DNA from 3 places in the Pseudacidobacterium ailaaui genome. Region 1 is predicted to be linked to each of the others. Evidence: riboswitches for the same ligand, from Rfam matches in the RefSeq annotation. Region 1 holds a riboswitch; each other region holds the start of a gene.

Region 1 (5,214 bases):
CATCAGCAACTGCATCTCCACGCTGGAGGCCCGTGGTCTTCTGAAGCGTCGTATTGATCCGGAAGATGGCCGCAGTATCCAGCTGCAGCTCAAGACCCCGGGGCGCAAATGCGCGATGCAGGCCGTCCGGGTTTTGGACCAGATGCAGAAGCTGTTTGAAAAAAAGATAGGAGCCCCGCAACTGAGATCAGCTCTTGCTGCCGTTCGCGAGGTAGAGCTTCTTTGTGAGGCAGCTTCCAATCACATGTAAGCTTTCTGCAGGCTGAGTGTCTATGACCATCAATATCCATCATTTGGAACTGCTGATGCTGTTACTGCTGCTTTTCGTGGTGGGGCTTGCTGTGCTTGCTCGCCGCCTTGGGCAGCCCTACCCCATCATTTTCGTTCTCGGTGGACTTGTGCTCAGCTTTCTTCCACCAGTCCCGGACATTGCGCTGCATCCTGATTTTGTCTTTCTCGTCGTGCTGCCGCCTCTCGTATTTGCTGCGGCCCACAATACGTCGTGGCGTGATTTTCGAGAAAACCTTATGGGCATTCTGATGCTGGCCTTTGGACTGGTTGCTTTCACCGTGGTCGGTGTAGGTTTTGCGGGGCACTACTTCTTTCCGCAGCTCACCTGGAAGACCGGCCTGGTGCTGGGTGCGGTGGTTTCCACTACAGACACGCTGGCTGCAACCAGCATTGCACAAAAACTCGGCATTCCCACTCGAATCGTGGACATTCTGGAAGGAGAAAGTCTCATCAATGATGCCAGCGGCCTTCTCGCCGTCAGCTTTACAGTGGGCATTATCACTAGCGGGCATGTGCCTTCTCTTCTCAGCGCTCTTGGTCAGCTCTTGCTCCTTTCTAGCGGTGGCGTCATCATCGGCCTCGCAATTGCATGGGTCCACTCACGGTTGATCTATCGCATTGAGGCTGCGCAGATTGAGTTGACCATGACTCTTATGGTTCCGTATGTTGCCTACCTGGCCGCGGAACGTCTGCATACCTCCGGTGTCATGGCGACTGTAGCCTGCGGATTGTATCTGGGGCATCACCGCACGCGGCTGCTTTCCCTCGGCGCCCGCCTCGAATCTCCGGCCGTGTGGAATACGGTTGAATTTATTCTGAACGGGCTGGTTTTTCTTCTGTTAGGTCTTCAAATCTCCTCCGTGTTGGCGGGGATTGAACATATGGGGACGGGCAAGCTCATCGCGGGTGGCATCATGGTCAGCATCATTGTGGTGGCGCTTCGCTTCCTTTGGGTCTTTCCTGGTGCCTGGATCGCGCAGAAGATCCGGAAGCATTTTTCCGGAAGGGAAACGGAGATAGAAAACCGTCAGGTGTTTCTTATCGCCTGGGGAGGAATGCGCGGCGTGATTGCATTGGCTGCTGCACTCTCACTTCCGGAATCACTCCCGGATGGGGCCGCATTTCCAGCGCGTAACATCATCATCTTTTTTACCTTCTGTGTCATTCTTGTTACGCTCGTTGGTCAGGGCCTGACTTTTCCCTGGATCATTCGCAACCTTGGTTTGGCCCAGAGTGGACAAAAACCCAATTTGGAAGAACAGATGGCGCTTCGGACCATGATTCAGCGGGCCATCAGTTATCTTCAGGCACAAAGAGAAAAGGATATTGCAAACAAGGAAGTGTACGAAGCGGTGGAGCGCGCGTACAAGCGTCGGATGGCGCTTCTGAAAAATCCTGAAGAAGGAACAAAAGAAGAGTTTTACGCTCAGGCCAACCGCTATCTTGAAGTTGCCCGTGAGGCCAGAAACATTGAGCGTATGGCCGCAGGAGAATTGCTTGCTACCAACCAGATCAACGATCTGGTCTACCAGCAGCTTATCCTCGACATTGATTTGCAGGACGCCCGCTATTCTGCGAAGTTTGCCTCCTGAAGCGTTGGCGCTCTGGATCGGAAAGATATGCAATCATACCGCAGTATCTTGCGTTGATTTCCACAGTCTACACAGGATATAGTTGGTCTACCTTTGCGGTGCTGGATGGATCTTCATCCGGCTGAAAAGGGAATCCGGTGCAAATCCGGAGCTGCCCCGCAGCGGTAAGCAGGAACGAAAGCCTCATTCAGACGCACTGGTTTGGCTCCAAGCCGGGAAGCGGAGGCAAGTAGGAAGGACAAGCCTGCAAGCCCGAAGACCTGCCGCAGAGAGACACTCATGCGCCTCCGAGGGGAGTGCCGGGTGATGATGGTCTCTTTCCGTCATTTTCCTGTCCAGTCTCACCTCTCAGGCGGAAAGGAAATTTCCGTGCCTGAATTGCAGACAACACTTGCTGAGATCGCACCAGACTTTCCACAGCCTGAGCCTGCACCACAGATGCAGGTGCGCAAGCGCAACGGTTCACTTGAACCTGTCGATGTGAACAAGATCGTGCGTGCCGTGCAGCGATGCTGCCATGGTCTGACGCACGTGGACCCGATGCGCGTCGCCAGCCGCACAATAGGGGGGCTTTACAACGGTGCTACCACACGGGAGCTCGATGCAATCTCGATTCAAACCGCGGCTTCGCTGATTGCTGAAGAGCCGGAGTATTCCAGGCTCGCGGCGCGCTTGCTGCTTTCCACCATTGTGAAAGAAGTTTCTGGCCAGAACATTTACTCGTTTTCGCAATCCATTGAGATGGGCCATCAGGAAGCTCTGATTGGCCGCGCCACCTATGATTTTGTTGTTCAGAACGCGCGGAAGCTTAACCATGCAGTGGATGAGGAGTTTTCTGATCGATTTGAATACTTTGGTCTGCGCACTGTGTATGACCGCTATTTGCTGCGGCATCCCATTACGCGCAAGGTAATAGAAACGCCGCAGTATTTCTTTATGCGTGTCTCCTGCGGACTGGCAGTTACGGTAAATGAGGCCATAGATTTTTATCGCCTGATGGCTACGCACGATTACATGCCCAGTTCGCCGACCCTCTTCAATTCCGGCACCCGTCACGCACAGATGTCCTCCTGTTATCTCATAGATTCCCCGCAAGACTCGCTTGAGGCCATCTATGACACCTACAAGCAGGTGGCGATGCTCTCAAAGTTTTCCGGGGGCATCGGTCTGGCTTTCCATCGCGTGCGCTCAGAAGGATCTTTGATCCGTGCGACGAATGGTCTCTCCAATGGCATCGTTCCCTGGTTGCACACGCTCGATGCATCTGTGTCTGCGGTCAATCAGGGAGGAAAGCGTAAAGGTGCTTGCTGTGTTTATCTGGAGCCCTGGCATGCTGACATTGAACAATTTCTGGAACTTCGCGACAACACGGGCGACCATGCGCGCCGCACGTACAACCTGAACCTGGCGAATTGGATACCAGACCTTTTTATGCGTCGCGTGGAGACAGATGGGGTCTGGTCGCTGTTTGATCCTAAAGTTGTCCCTCATTTTCCCGACCTTTATGGTGAAGCCTTTGAAGCTGCTTATGAGGAAGCTGAGGCGCAGAAGCTTTATACAAAGCAGATAAAGGCCCGCGACCTTTATGCACGCATGATGCGCACGCTTGCCGAAACCGGCAATGGCTGGATGACCTTCAAGGACACAACGAACCTGAAATGCAATCAGACGGGAAGGCCGGAAAACGTCGTGCATCTCTCAAATTTGTGCACAGAAATCACCGAAGTCACCTCTTCGGCAGAAACTGCTGTCTGCAATTTGGGATCAATCAATCTTGCCCGACACGTTGTAAACGGAAGCTTTGATTTTGAAAAACTTGCGCGTACCGTACGCGCAGCGATTCCGATGCTCGACCGCGTGATTGACATTAACTACTACCCCGTGGAAAAAGCAGCGTCTGCCAATCACCGCTGGCGTCCTGTCGGGCTTGGTATCATGGGGCTGCAGGACGTCTTTTTCCAGCTTGGCCTGCCGTTTGATTCGCCAGAAGCATCTGCTCTTTCTTCGCAAATTCAGGAAGAAATTTACTTTCATGCCCTCAGTGCCTCCTGCCATCTGGCGGAAAAGCAAGGCCCGCATCCGGCCTTCAGCGAGACCCGTGCTGCGCTGGGCAAACTGCAATTTGATCTCTGGGGTATCACTCCAGCCAATCAAGGGCGATGGGACGCACTCAAGCAGCGGATCCGCCAATATGGCCTGCGTAATTCGCTTCTGATTGCCATTGCGCCTACAGCGACCATTGCCTCCATTGTCGGCTGCTACGAATGTATTGAGCCCCAGGTCTCAAACCTCTTTAAGCGAGAAACCCTCTCAGGTGAATTCCTTCAAGTGAACCGGTATCTCGTCGAAGAGCTGAAAAAACTGGGCCTATGGACAGAGGAAATGCGCGCGCGGATCAAGCTGGCTGAGGGCTCTGTTCAAAACATCGAAGAATTACCGAAAGATCTCCGCCAGATTTATCGCACGGTCTGGGAATTGCCCATGCGGGCCATCATTGATATGGCTGCTGCTCGCGCCCCCTGGATCGACCAGAGCCAGTCGCTGAATCTCTTTGCTGAGTCTCCCAACATTGGCCGACTGAGCTCAATGTACATGTATGCCTGGAAGAGCGGCATCAAAACCACCTACTATCTGCGTTCGCGTCCGGCCACGCGCATTGCAAAAACCACTGTTCAGCAAAGCTCAGGAGCCATTGCCTGCTCTTTGGAAAATCCGGAATCCTGCGAAGCCTGCCAGTAAAGGAGAAAATTCATGTCCATTGTTACAGAATCGTCCGTAAAGGTCCCTGATTCCATCCTCGATCCTGGACTTTGTCTCACATTGCGGCCTATGCGTTATCCCGTTTTCTTTGAGATGTTCAAAGACGGAATCCGCAACACCTGGACCGTCGAAGAAGTAGATTTTTCTACCGATCTTGCTGACCTGCGCGCGAAGCTCACACCGGCTGAACGGCATCTGATTCAGCGCCTAGTGGCCTTCTTCGCCACAGGAGACTCGATCGTCTCCAACAATCTCGTGCTCAATCTTTACCGGCATATCAATTCTCCTGAAGCCCGTTTGTATCTTTCGCGACAGCTCTTTGAAGAGGCCGTCCACGTGCAGTTCTATCTCACGCTGCTGGACAATTACATCCCTGATCCTGCGGCGCGGGCCGAGGCCTTTGCCGCGGTTGAAAATATTCCGTCTATTGCAAAGAAGGCACAGTTCTGCATGAAGTGGATGGATTCCATTCAGCAGCTCGACACATTAAAAACGGAAGAAGAACGCCGACAGTTTCTACTTAACCTTATCTGTTTTGCCGGATGCATCGAGGGCCTGTTCTTCTTCGCAG
Region 2 (5,214 bases), 190 kb from region 1:
GGAAATCCTGGCCGGACTGAAGGGAAAAGTAGCTGAAGGTGTGCGCACCACATCGGCGGCCCTGGGCCTTGCGCGGCGCTATGGAGTGGAAATGCCGATTACCGAGCAGGTGGCTGCGATCCTGAACGAAGAAAAATCACCGCAGGACGCAATGCGCGAATTGATGGCGCGTCCAGGACGTGATGAATAGATTGCTACACTTGAAGCAGCGGTATTTTCCATGATTCAAACACTCTTTGGCAGCCTGAAAGAGGCTGAAGAACCAGAAAAGAAAAGTATCTTCGACCGGATGAAGCAGGCGATCTCGCGCACCCGCGAGAACCTGAGTGACCGGATTGAAAGCGTCATGGCCCTGACGCGCGAAGTAGACGAGTCGGCGCTGGAAGATCTGGAGATGAGCCTGCTCGCCTCAGACCTGGGTGTGACCACCACCTCGGAAATCATCGACCATCTGCGCGAGCGGGCCAAACGGCAGCAGATTCGCGATGGCGCAGAACTGAAGTCCCTTTTAAAAGAGCAGATCCAGGGCATTCTGGATGCGCAGCAGCGCCCTGCGCCCTTTGTGCCAGCGCCTCCAGCCGTCATCATGATGGTAGGCGTAAACGGAACGGGCAAGACCACGACCAGTGGCAAGCTGGCTGCGTTCTATCGCTCTCAGGGCAAGACCGTCTTACTGTGCGCTGCGGATACGTTCCGTGCTGCGGCCATGGAGCAACTGGAGGTCTGGAGCCAGCGCAGTGGCGTAGAGATGATCAAGGGCCGCCAGGGCGGCGACCCTTCCGCAGTATTGTTCGATGCGCTCCAAGCGGCAAAAGCACGTGCCCGAGATGTGCTGATCGTGGATACGGCCGGACGCCTGCACACAAAAGACGGACTGATGGCGGAACTTGACAAGATGCGGCGTACTACGCGACGCCTTGTCCCGGATGGCCCGCATGAAGTCCTTCTGGTGATGGATGCGACGACCGGACAGAACGGTTTGCAACAGGCGCGGATCTTCACAGAATCTGCCGGCGTAACAGGGATCGTGCTCACCAAGCTCGATGGCACGGCCAAAGGAGGGATTGCGGTGGCCATTGCACGTGAGCTAAAGCTTCCGGTCCGCTATGTCGGCGTGGGTGAGAAGCTCGAAGACATCCTGCCCTTTGATAGCAGCGCCTTCGTGGATTCCCTTCTGGGGGCGTGAATCCAGATGCAGAAAGACATCCGCTGGATGAGACGAGCGCTTGACCTTGCGCGGCAGTCTGTTGGTGTCTCTTCTCCAAATCCCGCCGTGGGATGTGTGCTGGTCCAGCGTGACGGAAGGCTGGTAGGTGAGGGCTTTCATCAATATGATGCATTGGACCATGCCGAAATCGTGGCACTCAGGCAGGCTGGAGAAAAGGCCCGCGGAACGACGGCCTATGTCACACTCGAACCTTGTTCCCATCACGGACGGACCGGGCCATGCGCCGATGCCCTCATCCGGGCCGGGGTGCAGCGGGTTGTGGCGGCGACCTGCGATCCGAATCCAGCGGTCCATGGGCAGGGAGTGGAGAAGCTTCGTAAAGCAGGCATTTCTGTTGAGGTCGGCGTTCTGCAGGACGAAGCGCGCAGAATCAATGATGGCTTTGCGAAATATATCGTCACCGGACTACCCTTGATCACTCTGAAGGCCGGCGTGTCGCTCGATGGACGCATTGCTCCCGCTCCTGGAGTTGTGCCGAAGGGAAAACCGCACTACATCACCAGTGAGGCATCGCGCGCGATTGTGCAGGAAATGCGCCATGCCTCAGACGCCGTTCTGACCGGGATCGGCACGGTCCTGACTGACGACCCTTTGCTTACAGATCGCAGTGGTCTGCCGCGCCGCCGGCCATTGCTGCGGGTGGTGCTTGACTCATCGTTGCGCTTGCCTCTCGATTGCAGGCTGGTGCAGACAGCCAAAGATGATGTGATGGTCTTCTGCACGGAACGCGCCCCCGCAGAGAAATTACGCGAGCTGGACGCCCGCGGCATCCGCGTGGAACAGCTTTCCGGACAGGACGGTCGCGTCCCACTGAAGTTGGTGGTGCACAGATTGGCTCACAGCAATGTGCTTAACGTGATGCTGGAATGTGGGGCGCATCTGAACAGTGCTGCGATGAAAGCGCAGATCGTGGACAAGCTCAGTTTGTTTTATGCTCCAGTGCTCCTCGGCGAACACGGAGTCCCCCTTTTTTCCGGAGAGGCGAGTGTCCTCAAGGAGCCGCAGCGCATCTGCTCAAAGACAATCGAACAGGATGTACTGTTGGAAGCATATCTGCACGACCCTTGGAAGCAGGAGAAAGTATGTTTACCGGACTGATTGAAGCTACCGGAAAGGTCCTCAGCCTGGAAGACCGCGCAGGTACCAGACGCATTGCGGTTTCCGCACCAAAAGTGGCCGAAAAGCTGCGGGAAGGGGATTCTGTGGCCGTCAGCGGGGTCTGCCTCACCGCGCTGGATATTTCGGCAGATCCTCCGGTTTTTTATGCTGATCTGGCAGAGGAAACTGTGGCGCGGACTTCGCTTGCAAGACTGAAGCCGGGATCAGTGGTAAATCTTGAACTCCCCACCCCGGCAGGCACTCCATTGGGTGGACATGTGGTGCAGGGGCATGTGGATGCGACTGGCACCCTGCTCTCTCTGGAGCCTGTTTCGTCCGCTGCGGATCTGTCCGTAACAGACTGGTGGCTGCGGGTTTCGGTACCAGACAGCGTGGCGCGATATATTGTCGAAAAGGGATCAATTGCGATCGAGGGCATCAGCCTTACCGTTGCAAAATTTGATGGCAGCACGGTGACCATTGCGATCATTCCGCACACGTATGCGCATACCAATCTGCATACGCTCAAACCTGGAGATCCGGTAAATCTGGAGGCTGACGTCATGTTGAAGTTTTTTGAGCAGGAGCGCCGGCAAAAGACGGCCGCTTCTGAGTTGACATTGGAATACCTGATTGCCAACGGATATTGAAGGACACACAACATCTCTCTCTCTTCTCACCAATGGCCGCTGCGCAGTGTAGACTCAAGACGTGCAGGTGCAGGGCCCTTTGGCCCTGTTAAACGGGAAGCCGGTGCAATTCCGGCACTGTCCCGCAGCGGTGATGGGAGCGAAAAGCGCACGGTTGGCTGTCAACCACGCACTGTTCAGCGATGAATGGGAAGCGGCGCCCAGTAGAAGGCCCAGAGTCCGAATACCGGCCTGCGCAGCGCCATCGCGTGCGCATACTTGTCGGCTGGCCTCGGGGAATGGGCCACTGATACTGGTCCCTGCGCGCAGATGGTTCCAATTTGATTTGCAAAGGAACCACTTCTCATGTCTCTGAAAACCGCGAATCTCGGATATCCGCGCATCGGTGCGCGTCGTGAACTCAAGTTTGCTCTTGAATCATATTGGCAGGGTAAGAGCGGCGAAGATGCACTGCTGGCTACTGCTCATGCATTGAAGCGCGATCGCTGGCTTGCCCAGAAGCAGGCCGGTATCCACTTCATTCCATCCAATGATTTTTCCTTGTATGACCATGTGCTGGACATGCTTGTGTCCCTGGGTGCCACGCCGGAGCGCTTCGGCAACGACGAAGTCACCTTACAGCGCTATTTTGAGATGGCCCGCAACAGCCAGCATCAGTCTCCGATGGAGATGACAAAATGGTTCGATACAAACTATCACTATCTGGTCCCTGAATGGTCGCGCAATCTTTCCTTCAAGACCAATCCCGGAAAAATTCTGGACGAAATCAAAAACGCCGAAGACCTTGGGGTCCATTCTCGGCCCGTTTTGCTTGGGCCCATATCGCTTTTATTGCTGGGGAAGTCCGTGGATGGAACAGACCCCTTGAATCTGCTTCCTGCTCTGCTGGAAAGTTACCATGCTCTCCTGCATTCTTTGTATAAAGCAGGGGTGGAATGGGTACAGATAGATGAGCCGCACTTGGCGACGGACCTGCCTGTCCCCTATCGAAGGGCCTACGGCATGGCTTATGAGCGTCTGGCGAAGGTCCCGCTAAAGATAATGCTCACCACGTATTTTGAAGGATTGGGAGAGAATCTCGATCTCGCGTTCTCCTTGCCCGTGTCTGGAGTGCATCTGGACCTTGTACGGGCGCCACAGCAACTGGATGCCGCTTTGCAGGCACTCCGGCCACAGCAGATACTGGGTCTGGGCTGCGTGGATGGACGCAATATCTGGGCCTGCGACCTAGACAAAGCGCATGCGCTGGCTGAGCGCGCCGCGCGGGCCGTCGGCGAAGACAGGGTTGTGATTGCGCCGTCCTGTTCACTGCTGCACGTACCTGTAGACGTCCGTGGCGAAGACAGTCTGCCGGAAGGCCTGAAGCCGTGGCTGAGTTTTGCCCTGCAGAAGCTGGAAGAGGTCCGGTGGATTGCCGGTGGACCAAAGAGCTTTCCTGCGGCCTTTGCCGATCGCCATCGCATTCTTCAGGAACGGGGAAGGGCCGCCTCGGCCTGTGTTCCGGCTGTGCGGGAAGCTGCCGCATCGTTGCAACGGAAGGATTTCCGCCGCAGCGCGCCTTACCCGGAACGCAGGGAGAAGCAGCGCGCCACATTGCGCTTGCCCCTGTTTCCAACCACGACCATCGGTTCTTTTCCGCAGACCACAGAGATACGCAAGGCCCGGGCAAAGTGGCGTAAAGGCGAAATGGCCACGGCCGAGTACCATGCCTATCTGGAGCAGGAGATGGCCGCTTGCATCCGTGTGCAGGAAGAAATCGGTCTGGACGTGCTGGTTCATGGTGAATTTGAGCGCAATGACATGGTCGAATACTTTGGCGAGCAACTGGCCGGCTTTGCATTTACCGCAAACGGATGGGTGCAGAGCTACGGATCACGCTGCGTCAAGCCCCCCATCATCTATGGAGACGTGTTTCGCCCAGCGCCTATGACTGTGTGCTGGAGCAGCAAGGCCCAGTCCATGACACAGAAACCGATGAAGGGAATGCTCACCGGTCCGGTGACCATCCTGCAATGGTCCTTTGTGCGCGACGATCTTTCGCGAAAGGATGTGGCCTTTCAGATTGCCCTGGCTCTGCGTGAGGAAGTACGCGACCTGGAGGCCGCCGGGATCCGCGTCATTCAGGTAGACGAGCCGGCCCTACGCGAAGGACTGCCGCTGCGCAAAGCTGCCTGGAGCGAGTACCTGGAGTGGGCCGCGGCGGCCTTTCGTCTGGCGACTTCTCTGGTGAGTGACGCA
Region 3 (5,214 bases), 1.2 Mb from region 1:
CTTTGCTCCACTCCACCGTCATAACTGCGCGACCGCTCCGCGCCAATCGGGCGGATGCCAAACTGCGCTGCCGCACCCGCTCCGCCGTAAGTGTTCAGCACCTGATACAGTGAGTCAAACTGGTCGGTCAGTGTCGGCTCTTTTACGCCCTTGGCAAAATTAAAGTTCAGCTTGGTCCCGTGAAAACTGCCCGCTCCCGGACGCACCAGATAGTAAGACACTCCCACCCGCGGCGTGCCTTCCGTTCCGTAAAGCTGGTTTTTCTCAATGCCTCCACCCAGCGAATAAAACAACCGGTTGCGAAAGTCGCCGGCAATCTGGAGCATGAAGTCATAGTTGGCCCGCTCCAGAGTGTCATTCACATACCCGGGGTAATAGTCTTTGCCGCGCTCATCTTCAAAGCGGAACCCTGCCACCGCCAGAAGGTGCGGCGTAAACTGATAGTCCGCCTGTGCATACAGATTGTCCCGGTTGGACACCAGCTCTGAAGTCACCGGATACGTGCCGGCATAATTCAGAATTGCCTGTCCACTCACCGTATATCCGTTGGCCCCCGGATGGTCACCGGCAGCCCCAGATACACCCCCATGTCCGGCTCATAGATCCCGGTCGGAGACCATTGCGTGTCCTCTTCCCGCTTGCGCGCCAGGCCATATCGCACCAGCCCATGCAGACGGTCAGAAAATGTATGGTCGATGCTCCCCGTCGCATAAATGTCCTGGTCCGATTGCTTTCCATCATTGGCAATCCGATAAAACTCATAGGCCCCCGGCAGCCCCGTCGCAATGTCCGCGTTGCGGAATGTCCCGCGCACCGTCGTGGCTGAAGACCAGGCCCATCCCAGGTTCGCCGTCTCCACAAGATTGTGATACTCGTCCTGCGGAATCGCATTTTTCGTCTGCAGGTCGCTGAATCCGCCATAGTAATCCAGCGCGCCGTGCGTGCCGCCCAGCTGGACCTCATTGCGGTAGGTCCCGAAGTTCCCCGCATCTCCCTCATACATCAGCGAGGGGAATGGCGTTGAGCCGCGCGGCGTTGTAAATGCAACCACACCGGCTGCAGCGTCGGAACCATACAGCACGCTGTTCGGTCCACGGTATGCCTCCGCCTTCTCCACTCCCGTTGATGAGAGCGTGGAAAAATCAAAGCGTCCGCCAATGTCTTCCATCGGGGCGCCGTCCAGCAACACCTTGTTGGCGTCCGAATTTCCGCCTCGGATAAAGATGCTTGTCAGCCCGCCGCGCTGCCCCTGCTGCACAACGTTGATCCCGGCCACCTGGCGCAGCACATCCACCATGTCTGCCCGATTCAGAAATTCGGTCTTGCTCAGCCCGGTGACCGATGCACTCACCTGCGCCTGCGGCAGCGGTGTTCCCGTGGCCGTGACCACCACAGACTGGCGCACCCACTCCGGCTCAAGCACAATCTCCTGATCCACTACATCCAGAGCACCACCGTAAAAGCTCTGCGTGGCAAGCTGACGAAACGAGCTCCCGCTGGCCAGCACATAAAACCTGCCGCTCGATGATGTGGAAAGAGAATAGCTGCCGTCGCTTTCGGTCTTGCCCGCTACAATGACCTTGCCGTTATAGACCAGGGCAACGTCGGCATTGGCAATCCCGGCGCCCAACGGGTCTGTCACACGCCCATGCACCACCACGGCGCGTATGGGAGATACGGCAAGCAAAATACAAATCCATAGAAAAACAAAGCGGCGGCGCCGCAGAAGTTCTCGCATCTTTCCTCCGTTCCCCTCGGAACTGGGTTTTGTGCGCCTGAGGCCGGTCTCCTGACTCTGCGCGTCCTGCCATGCCGCCTTCCCGGCCAAACCAGTGGCTGAAGGCATGGCGCCAGCTTGCGCTACGCGCTTACAGTTGCGGGGCAGTGGCGGATTCTCACCGCCTTCCCGAACACCTCATGCGTTTCTTCCGTCACAGAGACAGCAAAGACACGGACGTCCGTCCCTGTCTGCTTCCGTTCCTTCCTGTGCCGGAAACTATGATTATTCGTGACACGGAAAGCAATGTCAAAAACCACCGCTTTGTGCGCGTAACGCACTCTTGGTCTCGCGCACCATCCATGCATGACCAGCTTCGCCGCCTTCACCCAAGGTTTGTATCCGTTTGAGGTTGTGCTGCTCGTTGGCGGCATTCTTCTGTTCCTGGTCCTGCTGATCGGACTGGTTGCCGGACTCGTGCGCGGTAAGATTTCCGCCATTCTGGTCCCGCTCTTCATCCTCTCGCTCGCCATGATTGGATGGCCCAGCGTCCAGTCCATCCAGTACAACCATCTGACCGTCACACTGAACAACCAGCTCCAGCAGGTCGCCGCCAACCCTGCCGACCAGGCCGCACGCAGCCGCCTCGCGCAGATCACCGCCCAGCTGGCCTCTCGGCCTGGCAATGCGGCAACCCTGACGGCTGTGGCCAGCGCCCAGTATGCCCTCGGCCAGGAAGGGCCTGCACAGCAGAACCTCGCCCGGGCGTTACAGATGGATCCCCGCCAGCCCGCGGCCCTGGCTCTCAAGAGCAAAATCGACGCCGTCACACAAATGCAGCAACTGGCGCACACCGTGCAAAGCAATCCCTCGGATGTCGCGGCAAAACTTGAGCTTGAGGAAGTGGCCGCGCGGGTATCGCAGATGCCGCTGGCCAATCCCAGGGCGCTCGTATCGCTGGCAGTGGCGCAGAAACTTACGGGAAATGGGATCGCCGCACAGCAGACAGAGAAGAAAGCGCTGGCCATCAGTCCTCATGCTCTCAAGACGCCTGCGCCTTAACTGTAGAGCTGGTGACCCCGGGAAGATTCGAACTTCCGACACGCAGTTTAGGAAACTGCTGCTCTATCCACCTGAGCTACGGGGCCACTGCAACTTATTTTAACCTGCTTCGGCCGCTCCTCTTCCGCTGGGCCCTGCTCCTGGTCCTCTTCACGCGATACAATGCCTTTGGCGTGAATACTGTAAAGGCCATCTATCCGGGCAGCTTTGATCCAGTGACCAACGGCCACCTCGACCTGATTGCGCGAGGGACCAAAATCTTTGACCATCTGGTCGTCGCGATCCTTCGCAACTCCGGAAAAAATCCCCTGTTTTCTGTCGAAGAGCGCGTCGAGATGCTCTCGCAGGCGCTTTCCGGCTTTCAAAATGTCTCCGTTGCGACCTTCGACGGTCTGCTGGTAGACTTCGTCCGCGAACAACATGCTCAGGCCGTCATGCGCGGCATTCGCGCCATCAGCGATTACGAATACGAGCTACAGATGGCCCTCATGAACCGCCGTCTCGCCCCCGACCTTGAAACGGTCTTTCTCATGCCCGATGGCAAGTACTCCTTCGTCAGCTCCCGCCTAGTCAAGGAGGTCTTTACCCTCGGCGGGTCCATCGAGGGACTGGTCCCTCAATTCGTCATCGAACGGCTCAAGGCCCGCGTCCCCAACGGCCACTGACATCGGCGCAGCCCCGCTCCTTCTCGACAGACCTACATTCCTTCCCCGGTAAACGGATTCACCTCATTCGCCTTTGCCGTCGTGGGGTCGGCCACCGCAACCGCAGCCTCAGGCCTGTGCTGGAGCTGCCCGGCCACCCCGCTCCCGTAAACACGCAGCGGGTCTCCCGGTAACAGCCCGTTCTTTTCCAGAGCAATGCGGATGCGGCGCTGGGTCTCACGCATGGCCCCCCAGTGCTTGTCTGCCTTGGTCTTCAACTGCACCGGATAGATCACCTGCGAGCCCTTGATCGTGTCCACACCCAGAAGCGTGGGGTCGGCCAGAAAGACGTCCCTGTATTCCGGATCATTGCGCACGCTCATCGCCACTTCCATCAACAGTTTCATCACCTTGTCCGGGTCGGCGGAAAAGTCCACAGATACGTTGATCGTCGCTACCGAGTAGTCCCGGGTCAGGTTCGCCACCGTCGTAATCTGCGAGTTCGGGATGAAGTAAAGCGTACCGTCTCCGTCCCGTACCATGGTTTTGCGCAGGGAAAGCGACTCCACAATCCCCGTCACCCCGGCCACGCGGACCTTGTCTCCCACGTTGTACTGGTCTTCTACCAGAATCAGAATGCCGTTCAAACAGTCCTTGACGATGGTCTGCGCCGCCAGGCCGATGGCAACGCCGGCAATTCCCGCGCTGGCCAGCAGCGGCTCCAGCTTAAAGCCAAACAGCGGCAGCACCTCCAGCGCAGCGACAAAGACAATAAAGCCAATCCCGCTGGCATGCATCACCGAGGCCAGGGTCTTCACCTGCCCAATCCGGGAAGCGCTGGCCGCATGGCGTTCCGTAATCCGCACAATGTGCCGCGTAAAGGCCTTCAGCATACGCACAAAGATCCAGGCCGCAATGATGGTGACCACGATCTTCGGCAATGCCTTGTAGGCAAAGTCCATCAGGTCGTCAATTAACTCTGTGTTCAGCTTTGCCAGGTGCCCGCCGTTCTGGATGGCAAAAGAGAACAGGGAATTTGCATCTGTTAAAAGCATAGGCAACATTCCTATAATGACCGGATGCAGTACTTGGATGCCAATTTCCGTTGGCAGGCGCTGCTGCTTTCGCTGGTCCTTCTCGCCGGCGGCCCGGTGGCCTCGCCTGCACAGCAGCAACAGCAGCTTCCCCAGATTCCTGCCCCCGCCTCGCGCCCCACATCGCCCGGCCAGCCCGGCATGGCTGGTGACGACTCCGGCCCCGACCCTTTGGCCCGTCGGATCATGCTGGAACAGGCAAAGAAACGCAACCAGCAGCGCCAGCAGGACATCGTAAACGATACAAACAAACTGCTTCAGCTCGCCCAGCAGCTCAAGGCCGAGGTTGATAAAACCAATCAGGACCAGCTTTCGCTTTCTGTCATCAAAAAAGCTGAAGAGATCGAAAAGCTGGCCAAATCAGTCAAGGAAAAAATGAAAGGAAGCTGATTCCACCTGCACAGCATCCAAACCTGACTGTAGCAGTGATGGGCCACCTTCGCTCACAGGAGGAAAAAGCAGCATGTCAGCCGATCCCCTCACCACCGCCTTAAAGCATGGCACTACCCTCGGTATGGTCTGGGCCGCGATTCTCATTCTGTGCGGCATCATCTCGCTGGCCCTGCCCGTGGTGGCGGGCATCAGCACGGCCATTGCTCTTTCCGTTCTGGTCCTGGTTTCCGGCGTCATTCACCTGACCACCGCTCCGGTCGCCGGTGGTTTCGGAGGCTATCTCTGGCGCACGCTGGTCGGCATC

What was found. Region 1 has a riboswitch for cobalamin ahead of N655_RS0115710 (ribonucleoside-diphosphate reductase subunit alpha). Riboswitches for the same ligand answer to the same signal wherever they lie in the genome.
Region 2: it holds a riboswitch for cobalamin, as region 1 does, so the genes downstream of both, metE (5-methyltetrahydropteroyltriglutamate--homocysteine S-methyltransferase) here and N655_RS0115710 (ribonucleoside-diphosphate reductase subunit alpha) in region 1, are expected to answer to the same signal.
Region 3: it holds a riboswitch for cobalamin, as region 1 does, so the genes downstream of both, N655_RS20915 (TonB-dependent receptor plug domain-containing protein) here and N655_RS0115710 (ribonucleoside-diphosphate reductase subunit alpha) in region 1, are expected to answer to the same signal.

The regions. Positions count from the first base shown of each region.
Region 1 is NZ_JIAL01000001.1:3,517,038-3,522,251, reverse strand. Features, by position in the region: gene N655_RS0115725 (MarR family winged helix-turn-helix transcriptional regulator) at 1-250, shown strand, start outside; gene N655_RS0115720 (Na+/H+ antiporter) at 273-1,883, shown strand; cobalamin riboswitch at 1,963-2,165, shown strand; gene N655_RS0115710 (ribonucleoside-diphosphate reductase subunit alpha) at 2,253-4,622, shown strand; gene N655_RS0115705 (ribonucleotide-diphosphate reductase subunit beta) at 4,635-5,214, shown strand, end outside.
Region 2 is NZ_JIAL01000001.1:3,326,208-3,331,421, reverse strand. Features, by position in the region: gene N655_RS0114905 (NAD(P)H-dependent glycerol-3-phosphate dehydrogenase) at 1-190, shown strand, start outside; gene ftsY (signal recognition particle-docking protein FtsY) at 221-1,186, shown strand; gene ribD (bifunctional diaminohydroxyphosphoribosylaminopyrimidine deaminase/5-amino-6-(5-phosphoribosylamino)uracil reductase RibD) at 1,193-2,326, shown strand; gene N655_RS0114890 (riboflavin synthase) at 2,311-2,976, shown strand; cobalamin riboswitch at 3,025-3,225, shown strand; gene metE (5-methyltetrahydropteroyltriglutamate--homocysteine S-methyltransferase) at 3,322-5,214, shown strand, end outside.
Region 3 is NZ_JIAL01000001.1:2,349,365-2,354,578, reverse strand. Features, by position in the region: gene N655_RS20920 (TonB-dependent receptor domain-containing protein) at 1-536, opposite strand, end outside; gene N655_RS20915 (TonB-dependent receptor plug domain-containing protein) at 533-1,738, opposite strand; cobalamin riboswitch at 1,763-1,933, opposite strand; gene N655_RS0110490 (tetratricopeptide repeat protein) at 2,084-2,779, shown strand; tRNA gene N655_RS0110485 (tRNA-Arg) at 2,789-2,865, opposite strand; gene coaD (pantetheine-phosphate adenylyltransferase) at 2,953-3,444, shown strand; gene N655_RS18385 (mechanosensitive ion channel family protein) at 3,477-4,478, opposite strand; gene N655_RS18380 (hypothetical protein) at 4,512-4,907, shown strand; gene N655_RS0110465 (HdeD family acid-resistance protein) at 4,981-5,214, shown strand, end outside.